Regions from separate parts of the Amycolatopsis sp. NPDC045836 genome, predicted to be linked through region 1. Evidence: riboswitches for the same ligand, from Rfam matches in the RefSeq annotation. Region 1 holds a riboswitch; the other holds the start of a gene.
The links. A riboswitch is a leader RNA that binds a small molecule or an ion and turns the genes downstream of it on or off. The one in region 1 is predicted to bind glycine.
Positions count from the first base shown of each region.

Region 2: another riboswitch for glycine. It lies ahead of AC07EG_RS25870 (helix-turn-helix domain-containing protein); the one in region 1 lies ahead of gcvP (aminomethyl-transferring glycine dehydrogenase).

Region 1 covers NZ_JBWKKF010000008.1:414,191-422,756, forward strand. Annotated here, with positions in the region: gene eat (ethanolamine permease) at 1-729, opposite strand, end outside; gene AC07EG_RS18610 (glutamine synthetase family protein) at 929-2,293, shown strand; gene AC07EG_RS18615 (gamma-glutamyl-gamma-aminobutyrate hydrolase family protein) at 2,274-2,987, shown strand; gene AC07EG_RS18620 (aldehyde dehydrogenase family protein) at 2,984-4,354, shown strand; gene AC07EG_RS18625 (3-oxoacyl-ACP reductase) at 4,355-5,119, shown strand; glycine riboswitch at 5,308-5,409, shown strand; gene gcvP (aminomethyl-transferring glycine dehydrogenase) at 5,455-8,292, shown strand; gene gcvT (glycine cleavage system aminomethyltransferase GcvT) at 8,297-8,566, shown strand, end outside.
Region 2 covers NZ_JBWKKF010000014.1:62,482-71,047, forward strand. Annotated here, with positions in the region: gene AC07EG_RS25865 (MFS transporter) at 1-622, shown strand, start outside; gene AC07EG_RS25870 (helix-turn-helix domain-containing protein) at 593-1,405, opposite strand; gene AC07EG_RS25875 (nuclear transport factor 2 family protein) at 1,516-1,872, shown strand; glycine riboswitch at 1,905-2,014, opposite strand; glycine riboswitch at 2,018-2,119, opposite strand; gene AC07EG_RS25880 (MerR family transcriptional regulator) at 2,162-2,728, opposite strand; gene AC07EG_RS25885 (TetR family transcriptional regulator) at 2,931-3,563, shown strand; gene AC07EG_RS25890 (bifunctional nuclease family protein) at 3,604-4,077, opposite strand; gene ftsR (transcriptional regulator FtsR) at 4,323-5,069, opposite strand; gene garA (glycogen accumulation regulator GarA) at 5,066-5,530, opposite strand; gene gcvH (glycine cleavage system protein GcvH) at 5,649-6,032, opposite strand; gene clsA (cardiolipin synthase ClsA) at 6,081-6,722, opposite strand; gene AC07EG_RS25915 (AMP-binding protein) at 7,591-8,566, opposite strand, start outside.

The DNA of each region.
Region 1 (8,566 bases):
CTTCGGGTCGCGGGCCTCCTCCGCGGCCAGCGGCACCCCTTCGACGGCGAGGAAGAACCAGATGCCGTACACCAGCGCCGCCAGCACACCGGTGAGGCCGAACGGCAGGAACGACGAAGCCCCGAACGCGTCGGTCGCCGGGATGTCGAACAGCTTGCCGCCGTCGAACTCCGGCACCATGCCCACCACGAACAGCACCAGCGCGACCACGGCCACCGCGGTGATCACGAACATCACCCGCAGCGCCTCGCCGACCCCGCGCAGGTGGATGCCGATGAAGATCAGGTAGCAGACCAGGTACACCGGCCAGCTGTTGGTCAACCCGAACAGGCCGAGCGTTTCCACGTAACCGCCGATGAAGATGGAGATCGCGGCGGGCGCGATGGAGTACTCGATCAGGATGGCCACCCCGGTGGCGAACCCGCCGAGCGGCCCGAGCGCACGCCGCGCGAAGCCGTAGCCCGCGCCGGCCACCGGCAGCGCCGAGGACATTTCGGCCAGGCCGAACACCATGCAGCCGTACATCACCGCCATCAGCGCGGTGGCGATCAGCAGGCCGCCCCAGCCGCCCTTCTCCAGCCCGAAGTTCCAGCCGGCGAAGTCACCGGAGATGACGTAGGAAACCCCGAGCCCGGCCAGCAGCAGCCAGCCCGCCGCCCCCCGCCGGAGTTGCCGCTGCTTCAGGTAGTCGGCGCCGACCTGGCTGTATTCGACCTTGCCGCGTGCCATCTGGACTCCCTGCGGGTCACGTCCCGGTTTCCCAATGGATGCCAGGACAGTCCTTTGAAGTTGTCCGAGGTTCGGCCATCGACTCCGGTTTGTCAAGGCGCCCGCGAGGCGGTTGACTGCTGCCCCGCAGCACCGGTACCAAGTCATTCAATGGGTCTGTACAGTTCCATTAGCTGTGCGGGACGGAGAGGTGTCGTCGATGGGCAAACGCAAGGGCATGCTGACGCTCGACGAGCTGCGGGAGCTCGTCGGCAACGGCACCGTGGACACCGTCCTGGTGGCGATGACCGACATGCAGGGCCGGTTGCAGGGCAAGCGGTGCGCCGCCGAGTACTTCCTCGACGAGGTCGCCGCGCACGCCACCGAAGCGTGCAACTACCTGCTCGCCGTGGACGTGGACATGAACACCGTCGACGGGTACGCCATCTCCTCCTGGGAAAGCGGCTACGGCGACTGCGTGCTGCGCCCGGACTTCGACACGCTGCGCCTGGTGCCGTGGCAGGAGGGCACCGCGATGGTGCTCGCCGACGTGGAGTGGGTGGACGGCGGTGACGTCACCGTTTCCCCGCGCCAGGTGCTGAAGAAGCAACTGGCGCGGCTGGCCGAGCGCGGGCTGGGCGCCTTCGTCGGCACCGAACTGGAGTTCATCGTCTTCGAGGACAGCTACGAGCAGGCGTGGCGCTCCGGCTACCGCGAGCTGACCCCGGGCAACCAGTACAACGTGGACTACTCGATGCTCGGCACCGCGCGGCTGGAACCGTTGCTGCGCCGCATCCGCAACGCGATGACCGGTGCCGGGCTGTACCCGGAGTCGGTCAAGGGCGAGTGCAACCCGGGGCAGCACGAGATCGCCTTCCGCTACACCGACGCGCTGTCCACTTGCGACAACCACGGCATCTACAAGAACGGTGCCAAGGAGATCGCCGCGCAGGAGGGCAAGAGCCTCACGTTCATGGCGAAGTACAACGAGCGCGAGGGCAACTCCTGCCACATCCACATCAGCCTGCGCTCGCTCGACGGGGAACCGGTGCTCTCCGGTGACGGGCCGGGCGGGTTTTCGAAGCTGATGGAGCACTTCCTCGCCGGGCAGCTGGCCTGCCTGCGTGAGCTGACCTACTTCTTCGCGCCGAACATCAACTCCTACAAGCGGTTCGTGCCCGGCAGCTTCGCGCCGACGGCGGTCGCCTGGGGGACCGACAACCGCACCTGCGCGCTGCGCGTGGTCGGCCACGGCCAGTCGCTGCGGGTGGAGAACCGGGTGCCCGGCGGGGACGTCAACCCGTACCTGGCCGTCGCCGCGCTGATCGCCGCCGGGCTGCACGGCATCGAGAACGAACTGCCGCTGGAACCGGAGCTGGAGGGCAACGCCTACACCTCGGGCAAGCCGACCGTGCCGACCACCCTGCGCGAGGCCGCCGAACTGCTCAAGGGCAGCGAAGTCGCGCGTACGGCCTTCGGCGAGGACGTGGTGGAGCACTACCTGAACGCGGCGCGGGTGGAACTGACCGCCTTCGACGCCGCGGTCACCGACTGGGAGCGCATCCGTGGTTTCGAACGGCTCTAGGCCGCTGATCGGGTTGACCACCTACCTCGAACGGACCTCGTTCGGGGTGTGGGAGACCGAGGCGGCGGTCCTGCACGGCGGTTACGTCGAGGCGGTGACCCGGGCGGGCGGGGTGCCGCTGCTGCTGCCGCCGGTCGGCTTCGGGCACGCCGAACTGGCGTCCGCGCTGGACGGGCTGGTGCTGGTCGGCGGCGCCGACATCGAGCCGTCGCGGTACGGGCAGGAGGCGCACCCGGCCACGGTGACCCGGCCGTCCCGCGACGCCTTCGAGTTCGAACTGCTGGACCGGGCGCTGGCCGCCGGGGTGCCGGTGCTGGGGGTGTGCCGCGGCATGGAGGTGCTCAACGTGGCCTTCGGCGGCACGCTCACCCAGCACCTGCCCGACCGCCTCGGCACCAGCGACCACCAGCCGGCCGCGGCCACCTTCGGCACCACCGACGTGCGGCTGGCCGAGGGGAGCCGGGCCGCGGCGATCCTCGGTGAGCACACCAAGTGCCGTTGTTACCACCACCAGGCGGTGGACGAACTCGGCACGGGCCTCCAGGCCGTCGGCTGGGCGGCCGACGGAACCATCGAGGCGGTCGAGGTGCCCGGGGAGTTCGTGCTGGGCGTGCAGTGGCACCCGGAACAGGACCTGGACGACTTCCGGCTGTTCGCCGCGCTGGTGGCGGCGGCGGGGAAAGGGAACGCATGAGCACCACCTTCGACGTGATCAACCCGGCCACCGAGCAGACCGTGCGCTCGGTCGAGCTGACCTCGGCCGAGCAGACCGACGCGGCGATCCGGCGGGCGCACGCGGCGCTGCCGTCGTGGCGGGCGGTGGCGCCGGGGGACCGCGCCCGGCTGCTGCGCCGGTTCGCCGACGCGGTGGACGCCGACCGCGAGCACCTGGCGCAGCTGGAGGTGGTCAACTCCGGGCACACCATCGGCAACGCGCGCTGGGAGGCCGGCAACGTCCGCGACGTGCTGCACTACTACTCGGCCGCACCCGAACGGCTGAGCGGCAGGCAGATCCCGGTGCCGGGCGGGCTGAACGTGACCTTCCACGAACCGCTCGGCGTGGTCGGCGTGATCGTGCCGTGGAACTTCCCGATGCCGATCGCCGGCTGGGGCTTCGCCCCGGCGCTGGCCGCGGGCAACACCGTGGTGCTCAAACCGGCCGAGCTGACCCCGCTGACCGCGCTCCGGCTGGCCGAACTGGCCGCCGAAGCCGGCCTGCCCGAGGACGTGTTCCAGGTGCTGCCCGGCAAGGGCTCGGTGGTCGGGCAGCGGTTCGTCGAGCACCCGCTGGTGCGCAAGGTGGTCTTCACCGGCTCCACCGAGGTCGGCAAGCGGATCATGGCGGGCTGCGCGGCTCAGGTGAAGCGGGTGACGCTGGAGCTGGGCGGCAAGAACGCCAACCTGGTCTTCGCCGACGCCGACCTGGAGAAGGCCGCGGCGACCGCGCCCTACGGCGTGTTCGACAACGCCGGGCAGGACTGCTGCGCGCGCTCGCTGATCCTGGTGCAGTCCGCGGTGTACGACCGCTTCATGGAACTGCTGGAACCGGCGGTGCGCGGGGTGGTCGTGGGTGACCCGTCCGCCGAGGCGACCGAGATGGGGCCGCTGATCTCCGCGCAGCACCTGGCCAAGGTGTCGTCCTATGTGGACGAGCGCACCCCGGTGGCGTTCCGGGGCAGCGCGCCGGAGGGGGCCGGGTACTGGTTCCCGCCGACCGTGGTCACCCCGCCGGACCTGGCCGATCCGCTGGCCAGCGAGGAGATCTTCGGCCCGGTGGTGGCCGTGGTGCCGTTCGCCGACGAGGCCGACGCGGTGCGCATGGCCAACCACACCGAGTACGGGCTGTCCGGCTCGATCTGGACCAGGGACGTGGGCCGGGCGCTGCGGGTGTCCCGCGGGGTGGAGGCCGGGAACCTGTCGGTCAACTCGCACTCCTCGGTGCGGTACTGGACCCCGTTCGGCGGGTTCAAGCAGTCCGGGCTCGGCCGTGAGCTGGGCCCCGACGCGGTGGCGGCCTTCACCGAGACCAAGAACGTGTTCATTTCCAGTGAGGAGAGCTGAATGCAGCGTTTCGACGGCCGCGTGGTGACGATCACCGGTGGCGGCAGCGGGATCGGCCTGGCCACCGCCCGGCGGCTGGCCGAAGAGGGGGCCAAGGTGGTCATCGCCGACGTCGCCGAGGAAGCGGGCAAGGCGGCGGCGGACGAGGTCGGCGGCCTGTTCGTGCCGACCGACGTCACCGACGAGGAGCAGGTCAAGGCGCTGTTCCGGACCGCGGTCGACGAGTGCGGCTCGCTGGACGTGGCGTTCAACAACGCCGGCATCTCCCCGCCGGAGGACGACTCGATCCTGACCACCGGCCTCGAGGCGTGGGAGAAGGTGCAGCGGGTCAACCTGACCTCGGTGTACCTGTGCTGCAAGCACGCCATCCCGTACATGCGGGCGCAGGGCAAGGGCTCGATCGTGAACACGGCCTCGTTCGTGGCGGTGATGGGCGCGGCGACCTCGCAGATCTCCTACAGCGCCTCCAAGGGCGGGGTGCTGTCGATGACCCGCGAACTCGGCGTGCAGTTCGCCCGCGAGGGCATCCGGATCAACGCGCTGTGCCCGGGACCGGTGAACACCCCGCTGCTCAAGGAACTGTTCGCCAAGGACCCCGAGCGGGCCGCGCGGCGGCTGGTCCACGTGCCGCTCGGCCGGTTCGCCGAGCCGGAGGAGCTGGCCGCCGCCGTGGCGTTCCTGGCCAGCGACGACGCGTCGTTCATCACGGCTTCGCAGTTCCTGGTCGACGGTGGCATCTCGGGGGCGTACGTGACCCCTCTGTGAGCTACTGAACACAGGTGGACGGGGCGGTGGGCGACGCCGTACGGTACTCGCGAGGCGAAAACTTCATATCGGGCTGATACGAGCCGGAGCGGGAGAGTTCTCGCCGCGCGAGCCAGCGGGCACGCGCGGAACGAGGCACCGAAGGAGCAAACTCCCCAGCAATCTCTCAGGTAGCACACCGCTTCAGGCCAGGCCACTCTGGAAAGCAGGCGCACCCGCGCCTCACCCAAGGTGAAAGCCGTGCTCGAGTGCACGGTGAAACTCTCAGGTGCCATGACAGAGGGGGAGTTCCCAGCAGTGGGTCCCCATGCCCATGCCCGACGCGAGGAGCTCCAGTGAGCAGCAGCCCGTTCGCCGCCCGCCACATCGGTCCAGGTGATCCCGAGCAGGCCAAGATGCTGGCCGAATGCGGTTACGGCAGCCTCGACGCGCTGGTCGAAGCGGCGGTGCCCAGTGCGATCCGGCTCACCAGCGGGTTGAACCTGCCCGAGGCGGCGTCGGAGACCGAAGCCACCGCGGAGCTGCGCCGCCTCGCCGCCCGCAACCGGCCGATGACGCAGATGATCGGCCTCGGCTTCCACGACACCGTCACCCCGCCGGTGATCCGCCGCAACGTGCTGGAGAACCCGGCCTGGTACACCGCCTACACCCCGTACCAGCCGGAGATCTCGCAGGGCCGCCTCGAAGCGCTGCTCAACTTCCAGACCGTGGTCGCCGACCTGACCGGCCTGACCACCGCGAACGCCTCGCTGCTGGACGAGTCGACCGCGGTGGCCGAGGCCGTGATGCTGATGCGCCGCCAGTCGAAGGCCAAGTCGAAGACCGTGGTGCTCGACGCCGAGACGCTGCCGCAAACGATTGCGGTGGTCCGCACCCGGGCCGAGGCGCTGGGCATCGAACTGGACGTCCGTGACCTTTCGCAGGGCCTGCCGGAGGAGTTCTTCGGCGTGGTCGCGCAGTACCCCGGTGCTTCGGGTGTGCTCCGGGAAAAGGGCTTCTACCAGCGGATCTCCGAGGCCGCGAAGGCCGCGGGCGCGTTGTACGCGGTGGCCGCCGACCTGCTCGCGCTGACCCTGGTGGAGGCGCCGGGCGAGTTCGGCGCCGACCTCGCCGTGGGCACCACGCAGCGCTTCGGCCTGCCGCTGGGCTTCGGCGGCCCGCACGCCGGGTACATGGCCGTGCGCGCCGGGCTGGAGCGCTCCCTGCCGGGGCGCCTGGTCGGGGTCTCGGTGGACGCCGACGGCGCCCCCGCCTACCGCCTCGCGCTGCAGACCCGCGAGCAGCACATCCGCCGGGAGAAGGCCACCTCGAACATCTGCACCGCCCAGGTGCTGCCCGCCGTGCTCGCCGCGATGTACGCGGTCTACCACGGCCCGGACGGGTTGAAGCGGATCGCCGAACGGGTGCACTCGCTGGCCACCGGGCTCGCCGGCTCGCTGCGGGCCGGTGGCGCCGAGGTGGTGCACGGGCACTACTTCGACACCCTGCTGGTGCGCGTGCCGGGCAAGGCCGAGCAGGTGCTCAGCGACGCCCGCCGGTTCGGCGTCAACCTCGGCCGGGTGGACGCCGACCACGTGCGCATCGCCTGCGACGAGACCACCACCACCGACACCCTGCACCGCGTGCTGCTCGCCTTCGAACTGGAAGCCGACGCCAAGCCGGGCGAGGCCGGGGCGCTGCCCGCCGACCTGGTGCGCACCACCGACTACCTCTCGCACGAGGTGTTCCACACGCACCGCTCCGAGACCGCGATGCTGCGTTACCTGCGTTACCTGGCCGACCAGGACTACGCGCTGGACCGCGGCATGATCCCGCTCGGTTCGTGCACGATGAAGCTGAACGCCACCAGCGAGATGGAGCCGATCAGCTGGCCGGAGTTCGCCGGGCTGCACCCGTTCGCCCCGGTCGAGGACAGCGCCGGCTACCGCGCGCTGGTGGAGCAGCTGTCCGGCTGGCTGGCCGAGGTGACCGGCTACGACACCGTCTCGCTGCAGCCGAACGCGGGCAGCCAGGGCGAGTTCGCCGGGCTGCTGGCGATCAGCGCCTACCACCGCGCGAACGGGCAGCCGGAGCGCGAGGTCTGCCTGATCCCGTCGTCGGCGCACGGCACCAACGCGGCTTCGGCGGTGATGGCCGGGATGCGCGTGGTGGTGGTCGCCTGCACCAACGACGGTGACGTCGACCTCGCCGACCTGCGGAAGAAGGCCGAGGAGCACCGCGACACGCTCGCCGCGATCATGATCACCTACCCGTCCACGCACGGGGTGTACGAGCACGGCATCGAGGAGATCGCCTCGATCGTGCACGAGCACGGCGGGCAGGTCTACGTCGACGGCGCCAACCTCAACGCGCTGCTCGGGCTGGCCAAGCCGGGCAAGTTCGGCGGGGACGTCTCGCACCTGAACCTGCACAAGACCTTCTGCATCCCGCACGGCGGCGGTGGCCCCGGCGTCGGCCCGGTGGCGGTGCGCGCGCACCTGGCGCCGTACCTGCCGAACCACCCGCTCGACGGGGGCGCCGGTCCGGAGACCGGGGTCGGCCCGATCACCGCGGCGCCGTACGGCTCGGCCTCGATCCTGCCGATCTCCTGGGCCTACGTGCGGATGATGGGGGCCGAGGGCCTGACCGACGCGACCAAGGTGGCCGTGCTGGCCGCCAACTACGTGGCCGCGCGCCTGCGTGCGCACTACCCGGTGCTCTACGCCGGGCAGTCCGGCCTGGTCGCGCACGAGTGCATCCTCGACCTCCGCGGCATCACCAAGGAAACCGGCGTGACCGTGGACGACGTGGCCAAGCGGCTGGTGGACTACGGCTTCCACGCGCCGACGATGTCCTTCCCGGTGGCGGGCACGCTGATGGTCGAGCCCACCGAGAGCGAGGACCTGGCCGAGCTGGACCGCTTCTGCGACGCGATGATCGCCATCCGCGCGGAGATCACCGCGGTCGCCGAAGGCCGGTGGGCGGTCGAGCAGAGCCCGCTGCGCAACGCCCCGCACACCGCCGAGGTGCTCACCGGCGACTGGGACCTGCCGTACGACCGCAAGCTCGCGGTGTACCCCGCCGGGGTGAAGGCCAAGGGCAAGTACTGGCCGCCGGTGCGGCGCATCGACGGCGCCCGCGGTGACCGCAACCTCGTCTGCTCCTGCCCGCCCCTCTCGTCCTACGAAGGCTGAACCCGTGACGAAGCAGTCCCCCCTGCACGAAGTCCACTCCGGACTCGGTGCGCAGTTCACCGATTTCGCCGGCTGGTCGATGCCGGTGCGCTACGCCAGCGAACTGGCCGAACACCGCGCCGTGCGCGAGGCGGCCGGCCTGTTCGACCTCTCGCACATGGCGGAGATCGAGCTGACCGGTCCCGAGGCCGCGCGTGCGCTGGACCACGCGCTGGTCGGCAAGCTGTCCGCGGTCTCGGTCGGCCGGGCGCGCTACTCCATGCTGTGCGCGGAA
Region 2 (8,566 bases), on a different contig from region 1:
GAAAACGCTGACGCGCCACAAGAAGAACGGCGACCGAACCGTCCACAAGGGATCGACCGGGGCGCTGCTGCGCAACCGCAGGCTGCTGGTGGCGATCTTCACCAGCTTCTCCGTCATGTCCGGTGTGGACGTCGTCACCGCGTACCTCCCGGTGCTGGGCGAGGACCGCGGGCTCAGCCCGGCCGTGGTCGGCGTGCTCCTGGCGGTGCGCGCCGGTTTCTCCTTCCTGTCCCGGTTGCTGATCCCGGTGCTGGTGGGCCGGTTCGGCAGGCTCGCGGTGCTGTTCGTCAGCGGCGGGCTGGCCGCGCTCTGCGTGCTGGCGCTGGTGTTCGCCGACGGCTTCTGGCCGCTGGCCGTGGTGATGGCGGTGCTCGGCATGGTGCTCGGGCTCGGTCAGCCGCTGACCATGACCTGGACCGTGCGGGAGGCGCCGGACAACCTGCGTTCCACCGCGCTCGGCCTGCGCCTGACCGGCAACCGGGTGGCGCAGGCGGCGGCGCCCGCCGCGGCGGGCGCGGTGTCCGGCCTGGTCGGGGTGACCGGGCCGTTCCTGCTGATCGCGCTGCTGCTGTTCGCCTCGACGATCACCGTGCTACCCGGCTGGCGGGCCGAGCGGGGTTGACCGGATCACCTCGGCGGTGTGCGCGTCGGCCGGGAAGAACGCCTCGATGGACAGTTCGGCCAGGGTCACGTCCAGCGGGGTGCCGAAGGTGGCGACCGTGCTGAAGAAGGCGAGTTCCGTGTCGCCGTGGCGGAGGCGCAGCGGCACCACGATGTCCCCCGGCTTCGGCACCTCGACCTCGGGCACCACGTCGTCGCACGGATAGCCCCGCAACTCGGCGAGCAGTTCGGCCAGTTCGGGGTCGGCGGTGGCGGCCACCTCCCGGCGCAGCCTGCCGAGCAGGTGCGCCCGCCACTCCCCCAGGTTCGCGATCCGCGGCGCCATGCCGTGCGGGTGCAGCGTCGCCCGCAGCACGTTCACCGGCCCGTCGAGCAGTTCCGGGGCGACCCCGGCGACCAGCAGCGCCACGCTGGCGTTGGAGTCGACCATGTGCCAGCGCCGGTCGATCACCACCGCCGGATACGGCTCGTGCACGGTCAGCAGTTGCCGAACCGCTTCGCGGGCAGCGGTCATCTCGGGTGCGTCGAGCCCGCTCTCGCCGTACACCGGGGCGAAGCCGGCGGCGAGCAGCAGCTGGTTGCGCTCGCGCAGCGGCACGTCGAGGTGTTCACCGAGGCGGAGCACCATGTCGCGGCTCGGCGCGGAACGGCCGGTCTCGACGAAGCTCAGGTGGCGGGTGGAGATATCCGCCGAGATGGCGAGGTCGAGCTGGCTGATCCGCCGCCGGTCCCGCCATGCGCGGAGGAGTTCGCCGACGGGACGCGGAGCGGTTGCAGTGGTCACGGCACCGACGTTACGGGCGGACCGGCGCCGCTGCCATTACTTCGCGGGTAATCGACGCGCGGCGCCGCGGCGGCCAGAGTTGCGTCCACCAACCGAGTCAAGGAGTGACCATGACCGACTTCACCGCCCTCGCCGAGCGCTACATCGCCGCCTGGAACGCCACCGGGACCGACCGCCGCACCCTGATCGAGGAGTTGTTCACCGAGGACGCCGGGTACACCGATCCGCTGGGCGCGGTGACCGGCTGGGACGGCATCGAGAAGTTCTTCGCCACCGCGGCCGAGCAGTTCGCCGGACTGCGGTTCAGCCTGCACGGGCCGGTCGACGGGCACCACGACATCGCGCGGTTCACCTGGCACCTCGGCGCCGAGGGCGCCGAGCCGCTGGCGATCGGGTTCGACGTGCTGGTGGTCGAGGACGACCGGATCGCGCGGGTGCACGGGTTCCTGGACAAGGTGCCCGGCTGAGCTCGCCACGCGGGCGGGGGTGGAAGCCTCCCCCTCTGTCCCTGCCCGCTGCCGGGCGCCTGAGAGGTTCACCCGCGAGTCCACGGGCTTGCACCTTCGGCGGGGTCGTGCGGTGAGTGGCCGGCGACCCGCTTTCCAGAGGCGTCTCCCCCGCGCGGTCCTGGGTGCCTGAGAGTTTCCGGGGAGGAGTTGCTCCTTCGGCGCCGGGCGAGGCGATTGGCCGCCCGGTCTCTCCCGCGCAGGGTTTACGACTACGGGAGCCAGGTTAGCAACTCACCACTGGCGCCGATCAACCGGTCCGGCGGGCGTTGCGGCGCTGGGTCAGCTCGTCCGGCTGCACGTTCTCCACCACACCGCCGTCGGCCCGTTCGGCCGGGAACTCGTGGATGGTGCCGCTGATCTCCTGCATGGCCCCGCTGACCGCGATGCCGAACACACCCTGCCCGCCCTGCAGTAAATCGACGATCTCTTCGGGTGAAGTGCACTCGTAGACGGTGGTGCCGTCGGAGAACAGGGTCACCTTGGCCAGGTCGCGGACCCCGCGTTCACGCAGGTGCTCCACGGCGACCCGGATGTTCTGCAGGGAGACGCCGGTGTCCAGCAGGCGCTTGACGATCTTGAGGACCAGGATGTCCTTGAACGAGTACAGCCGCTGCGAACCGGAGCCGTGCGCGGTGCGGATGCTCGGCGCGACCAGCTTCGTCCTGGCCCAGTAGTCCAGCTGGCGGTAGGTGATGCCGGCGATCTGGCAGGCCGCCGGCCCGCGGTAGCCGACCAGTTCGTCGGGCAGGGACGCGTCGGGAAACAGCTCACCTTGCTCGCCGTCGGCCACCTCGAACGACCTTCCCTCGACCACCCATGCCTCCCCTCGCCCGGCCACGCCGACCGGCAGAACATGTCCTGGTGGATCCAAACATCCGAACGGCGTAATCACACCGTCGAGATTCACCTCCTGTTGACGGTAAGCCGGGCGAGGGGGCCGGTCAACGCGACGCGCGGCCGACCCGGCCAACGGGTTCCCCCTTGGCGGTCTTACTTAATCGTGTTAATTTTTACTCATGCAGGTAAACGAGCACACCCAGCCGGAGCTGGGACTGACCGTGACCGAAGCGGCACGGCGCGCACAGATCATCCAGGCCACCATCGAAGTGATCGCCGAACTCGGCTACGCGAAGGCGTCGTTCGCCCGCATCGTCGAGCACGCCGGGCTGAGCAGCACGCGGATGATCTCCTACCACTTCGCTTCGAAGGAGGAGCTGATGAGCGCGACGATCGGGCAGATCTCGCAGCTCAAGGACGAGTTCATGACCGAGCGCCTGGCCGGTGACACCACCAGGGCGGGCATGCTGCGGGGGTTCATCGAGTCGGAGGCGGCCTTCGCGGCCGCGCACCCGGCGTTCCAGCGGGCGATGAGCGAGATCCTCGGCCAGGTGTGGGGCGGCCAGGAGGGCGGCGGCCACATGTTCCACGAGGCGGTGCTGCGGGACATGCGGGTCGGCCGCATCGAACGGCAGCTCGCGCAGGGGCAGCGGGAAGGCGCCTTCGGCGAGTTCGACGTCGAAGTGATGGCGCTGAGCATCCGGCAGGCCCTGGACGGCCTGGCGAACCGCCTGGTCCGCGAACCGGACCTGGACGCCGAACGCTACGGCCGGGAACTGGCCAACCTCTTCGAGAAGGCGACCAGGGCGTGATCACCGGATTCCACTCGCGAGGTCGCGCCGGAGGCGCGACCTAAGTATCAGCTCCGCGGAAATCCTCAGGGGAGACGGAGTCGAGGAACTCGCGGAACTTCTCGACCTCGTCTTCCTGCTCGTCCGGGATGATCAGCCCGGCCTCCTCCAGCACCGCGTCCTCGGCGTGGATCGGCACGCCGACCCGCAGCGCCAGCGCGACCGAGTCGCTCGGGCGGGCCGAGACGCGGATGTCGCCGTCGAAGACCAGTTCGGCGAAGAAGGTGCCTTCGCGCAGGTCGGTGATCACCACCTGCTCGAGTTCACGGCCCAGTGCGCCGATGACCTCCTTGAGCAGGTCGTGGGTCAGCGGCCGGGCCGGGCGCACCCCCTGCTGCTCCAGTGCGATGGCAGTTGCCTCCACCGAGCCGATCCAGATCGGCAGGTACCGCTCTCCCTCGGTCTCCCGCAGCAACAAGATCGGCTGGTTCGCGGGCAGTTCGACCCGCACGCCGACGACGCGCATCTCGCTCATCGGGTTCGCCTCCCTAACCTGCACACGGGCCGCACGCTGTGCCAAGGGTCCCGCATCGCCACCCTCGACGCTACCCGTTCTACGGACGCTGTGCTCGCTCTACCTTCGCGCCCGCCTCGCGGGCTTCTCCAACCGTACGGCATCGGGGTCCCCGCGTTCAGCAACGGATTCGGTGCCGGGCCGTCCCGGCACCACCACAACAGGCGCAACGCGGGGCCGGGCAAGATCATTCCCGGCCGGCCGGGTCAGCCGCCGGTCACCCCGCGGATACCCGCCTTGACCAGCAGCGTGTGCAGGGCGACCGAGAGCGCGGCCAGCTCGCGCACCACCTCGTCGGCCCTGGCCTTGGCGGCCGCGTCGCGCTGCCGGTAGACCGGCGTAACAATTTGCTCCAGTAGGCCGACCTCGCGGTCCGCGGAGGCCCGGAAGGCCCGCAGGTGCCGGGGTTCGATGCCGTACTCGGTCATCGCGCGCACGGTTTTGGCCACCAGCACCGCGTCGGGGTCGAAGAACCCCGCGGCTCCCGGCCGGACCAGGCCGTACTGCTGCAGTTCGGCCAGCATCGCGGCGTCGATCCCGGACTGCGCGAGCAGCTCCTCCTGGGTCAGCCGCACCGGCCTGCCCGGCTCGAAGTCGGCCGGGGTGGGCAGGCCGTGCGGCTCGGCCGGGCTGCCGAGCGAAACCAGCTTGCGCGGTGGCCGCAGCGACGGCACCGGCGCCTCGGCCCCGCGATCGGCGGCGTCGAGCTGCTCCTTGATCACCTTCAGCGGAAGGTAGTGGTCGCGCTGCGCGGACAGCACGAAGCGCAGCCGCTCGACGTCCGCCGCGGCGAACTGCCGGTAGCCGGACGCCGTCCGGCCAGGCTGCACCAGTCCCTCCGACTCGAGGAACCGGATCTTGGAGATGGTCACATCGGGGAAGTCGGCGCGCAGCTGCGCCAGCACCGCCCCGATGCTCAGACCATCACGCGGTTGCCGCCCGGCAGCCGTCACCGCGCCCCCTGGCCCCCGTGCCCCGGGCCGGTCAGGAAGACGAGGCGGAACTTGCCGATCTGGACCTCGTCGCCCCCGGCGAGCACGGCCTGGTCGACCGGCTCACGGTTGACGTAGGTGCCGTTGAGGCTGCCCACGTCGATCACCACGAACTCGCCACCCTCGCGGCGGAACTCGGCGTGGCGGCGCGAAACCGTCACGTCGTCGAGGAAGATGTCGCTGTCCGGGTGGCGGCCGGCGCTGGTGGTGTCGCGGTCGAGCAGGAAGCGCGAGCCCGCGTTCGGGCCGCGCTTGACCACCAGCAGCGCCGAACCGGCAGGCAGTGCGTCGATGCCCGCGACCGGGGGCTCGGGCGCCTGGGTTTCGTGCCCTTCCGCCTCGGCGAGGAAATCGGCCCGGAAGACGGAGGTCCGCTCCGGAGACTGCTCCGGGGGAACGCCGGGCCCGTCGTTCGTGCTCACCTGAGCTCTCCTTACGCACTGAAGGTTTCGTCGAAACTTGTGCAGCCCAACGTACCGTGCCTGATCGATTCGGCCCCTGGTGGGCTCCCCCAACCGGCCCTGTCCGCCGGCGGGCCGGTCAGCCCTTGGTCAGCCGCTGGTACGCCTCGGCGTCGAGCAGGCTGTCGGCGGTGGCCGAGCCGGTCAGCTTCAGCTCGATCAGCCAGCCCTCGCCGTAGGGGTCGCTGTTGATCAGCTCGGGCGATTCGGCCACCGCGTCGTTGACCGCGACGACCTCCCCGTCCAGCGGCGCGAACAGCTCGGACACGCTCTTGGTGGACTCGACCTCACCGAAGCTCTCCCCGGCGGTCACCGCCAGGCCGGGTTCGGGCAGGTCCACGAACACCACTTCGCCGAGCTGGTCCTGGGCGTACTCGGTGATGCCCACGCGCACCGACCCCTCGCCGTGCGTGGCGACCCACTCGTGCTCCTCGGTGTAGCGAAGCTCTTCCGGAGTGGACAACGCCGGTCCCCTTTCTCACCGCCTGTGCCGGGCATGCAGTCTCGCACCTCAGACCCGGGTGGCGGCACCCCGCCCCGGCGATATCGCCCGCACGGTCTGGAGCACGTACAGCGCGCCGGACCACAGGTACAGCACGCCGCCCCAGGTGGTGAAGGCGTAGGCGATCGGGCGGGCGACGGCGGCCAGGTCGGAGCCGCCCTGGGTGAGCAGCAGGAAGGGGAAGGCGTACATCAGCACGAAGGTGGCGCCCTTGCCGATGTAGGTCACCTCGGGCGGGGCGAACCCGTGCCGGCGCAACACCAGGATGCACCCGCCGACGACCAGTTCGCGCAGCACCAGCGGCACCACCACCCACCAGGGCACGATGTCGCGGAGCAGGAAGGCGATCAGGGTGGCGACGATGTAGAGGCGGTCGGCCGCCGGGTCGAGCAGCTGGCCGAGCCTGCTGGTCTGGTCGAGCCAGCGGGCGAGCTTGCCGTCGAGCCAGTCGCTGAAGCCGCCGAAGGCCAGCACCGCCAGCGCCCAGCCGTCCTCCTCCGGGCCGAGCAGCAGCCACAGGAACAGCGGCACCCCGGCCAGGCGGAGGATGGACAGCAGGTTCGGCACGGTCAGCGCCTGCCGGAGCAACGACGGCTCCGGTCGGGTGCCGGGTTCGGTACCGGGCTCGGTGCCCGGTTCGGTGCTGGGCAGGGACTCGCTCACCCGCCCAGCCTAGTCAGGCCGGGGGCGGGTGAGCGGCCGCCTGCTCGGCGGCCGGGTGGGTTCCGGCCGCGCCGGTGGGCGCCTGCCGCTGTCCGCCGGTCGCTTGGCGGAGCGGCACGGCTGGACCTGCCGCTGTCCGCCGGTCGCTTGGCGGAGCAGCACGGCTGGACCTGCCGCTGTCCGCCGGTCGGCTGACGCGGCGGGTGAGGTCCCGGCCGCGCCGCTGCTCTCCGGGTACCGGCAGGTCGGCCGCAGCCCGGCAAGGCGGTCAGCTGGAGCACCGGAAGCCTCAGCCACGGCGGTCGGCAGGCGCGGCGGCAACTCCAGCCGCAGCGCTCGCCGGTCAGCAGGCGAAGCAGCGTTCAGCCGCTCGGGGGGTCAGCTGGCGCGGCGGTAGCTCCAGCCCCGCCGCTGGAGAGCCGCTCGGGTGAGGACCTGCGGGCGGCCGTGCGGGTCGGTGCCGACCCAGCGCGCGTTGTTCTCTAGCACGTACGGGCGTCCCAGGCTCCACACCACGCTGCACGGCGCGGTCGGGGGCGTGGCGGTCTGGGACTCGGTTGTATCCGGTTCTGCTGGGTTTTCCATCGCTCTCAGTGCTTTCGGGGTCGTGCGTTCGGGGTGATCGTCGGACGCACCGCGCGGGGGTCGTGGTGCCTCCTCACATACCTGTCGGTCGGCAGCGGCCGTTCGTTAACGGCCCGGGCGGAATATTCACCCGATTTTCCACTTGTCGAGACGAGGAATCACCCGCGGTAACCATCCACAAAGGACAGGAAGCGGCGGCCTCGGCGAGAACGGGCACGCACGTGTCCGGCACGACCTGCGGCGAGCAGGACCGCCGCCGGAACGACCGGCCTCAGCCCTTCAACGTCGGGAAGTCCTCTTCGCGGAACTCGCCCGACGGCCGGTCGGCCGCCTCGTGCTCCCGGCCACGCAGTTCCACCCGCCGGATCTTGCCGGAGATGGTCTTCGGCAGGTCGGTGAACTCCAGCCGCCGGATCCGCTTGTACGGCGCCAGGTGCTCCCGGCAGTGCGCCAGGATCGACAGCGCGGTGTCGGCGGTCGGCTCGTGGCCGCCCGCCAGCACCACGTACGCCTTGGGCACGGCCAGCCGGATCGGGTCGGGCGCGGGCACCACCGCGGCCTCGGCCACCGCCGGGTGCTCGATCAGCACGCTTTCCAGTTCGAACGGCGAGATCCGGTAGTCCGACGCCTTGAACACGTCGTCGGTGCGGCCCACGTAGGTGATGTAGCCGTCTTCGTCGATCGAACCGACGTCGCCGGTGTGGTAGTAGCCGTTCGCGAAGGCGGCTTCGGTGCGCTCGGCGTCGTCGGCGTACCCGGTCATCAGCCCGACCGGGCGGTGCGCCAGGTCGAGGCAGATCTCGCCCTCGTTGGCGCGCTCGCCGGTCACCGGGTCGACCAGCGCCACGGCGAAACCCGGCAGCGGGCGGCCCATCGAACCCGGCCGCACCGGCTGGCCGGGGGTGTTCGCGATCTGCACGCTGCTCTCGGTCTGCCCGAACCCGTCGCGGATGGTCACCCCCCACGCCTGGCGGACCTGCTCGATCACCTCCGGGTTCAGCGGCTCACCCGCCCCGACCACCTTGCGCGGCGGATTCTTCAGCGCGCTCAACTCGGCCTGGATGAGCATCCGCCACACCGTCGGCGGGGCGCAGAAGCTGGTGACGCCGCAGCGGTCCATCTGCGCCATCAGCGCGGTCGCGTCGAACCGCGTGTAGTTGTGGAGGAACACCGTGGCCTCGGCGTTCCACGGCGCGAACACGTTGCTCCAGGCGTGCTTGGCCCAGCCCGGCGACGAGATGTTCAGG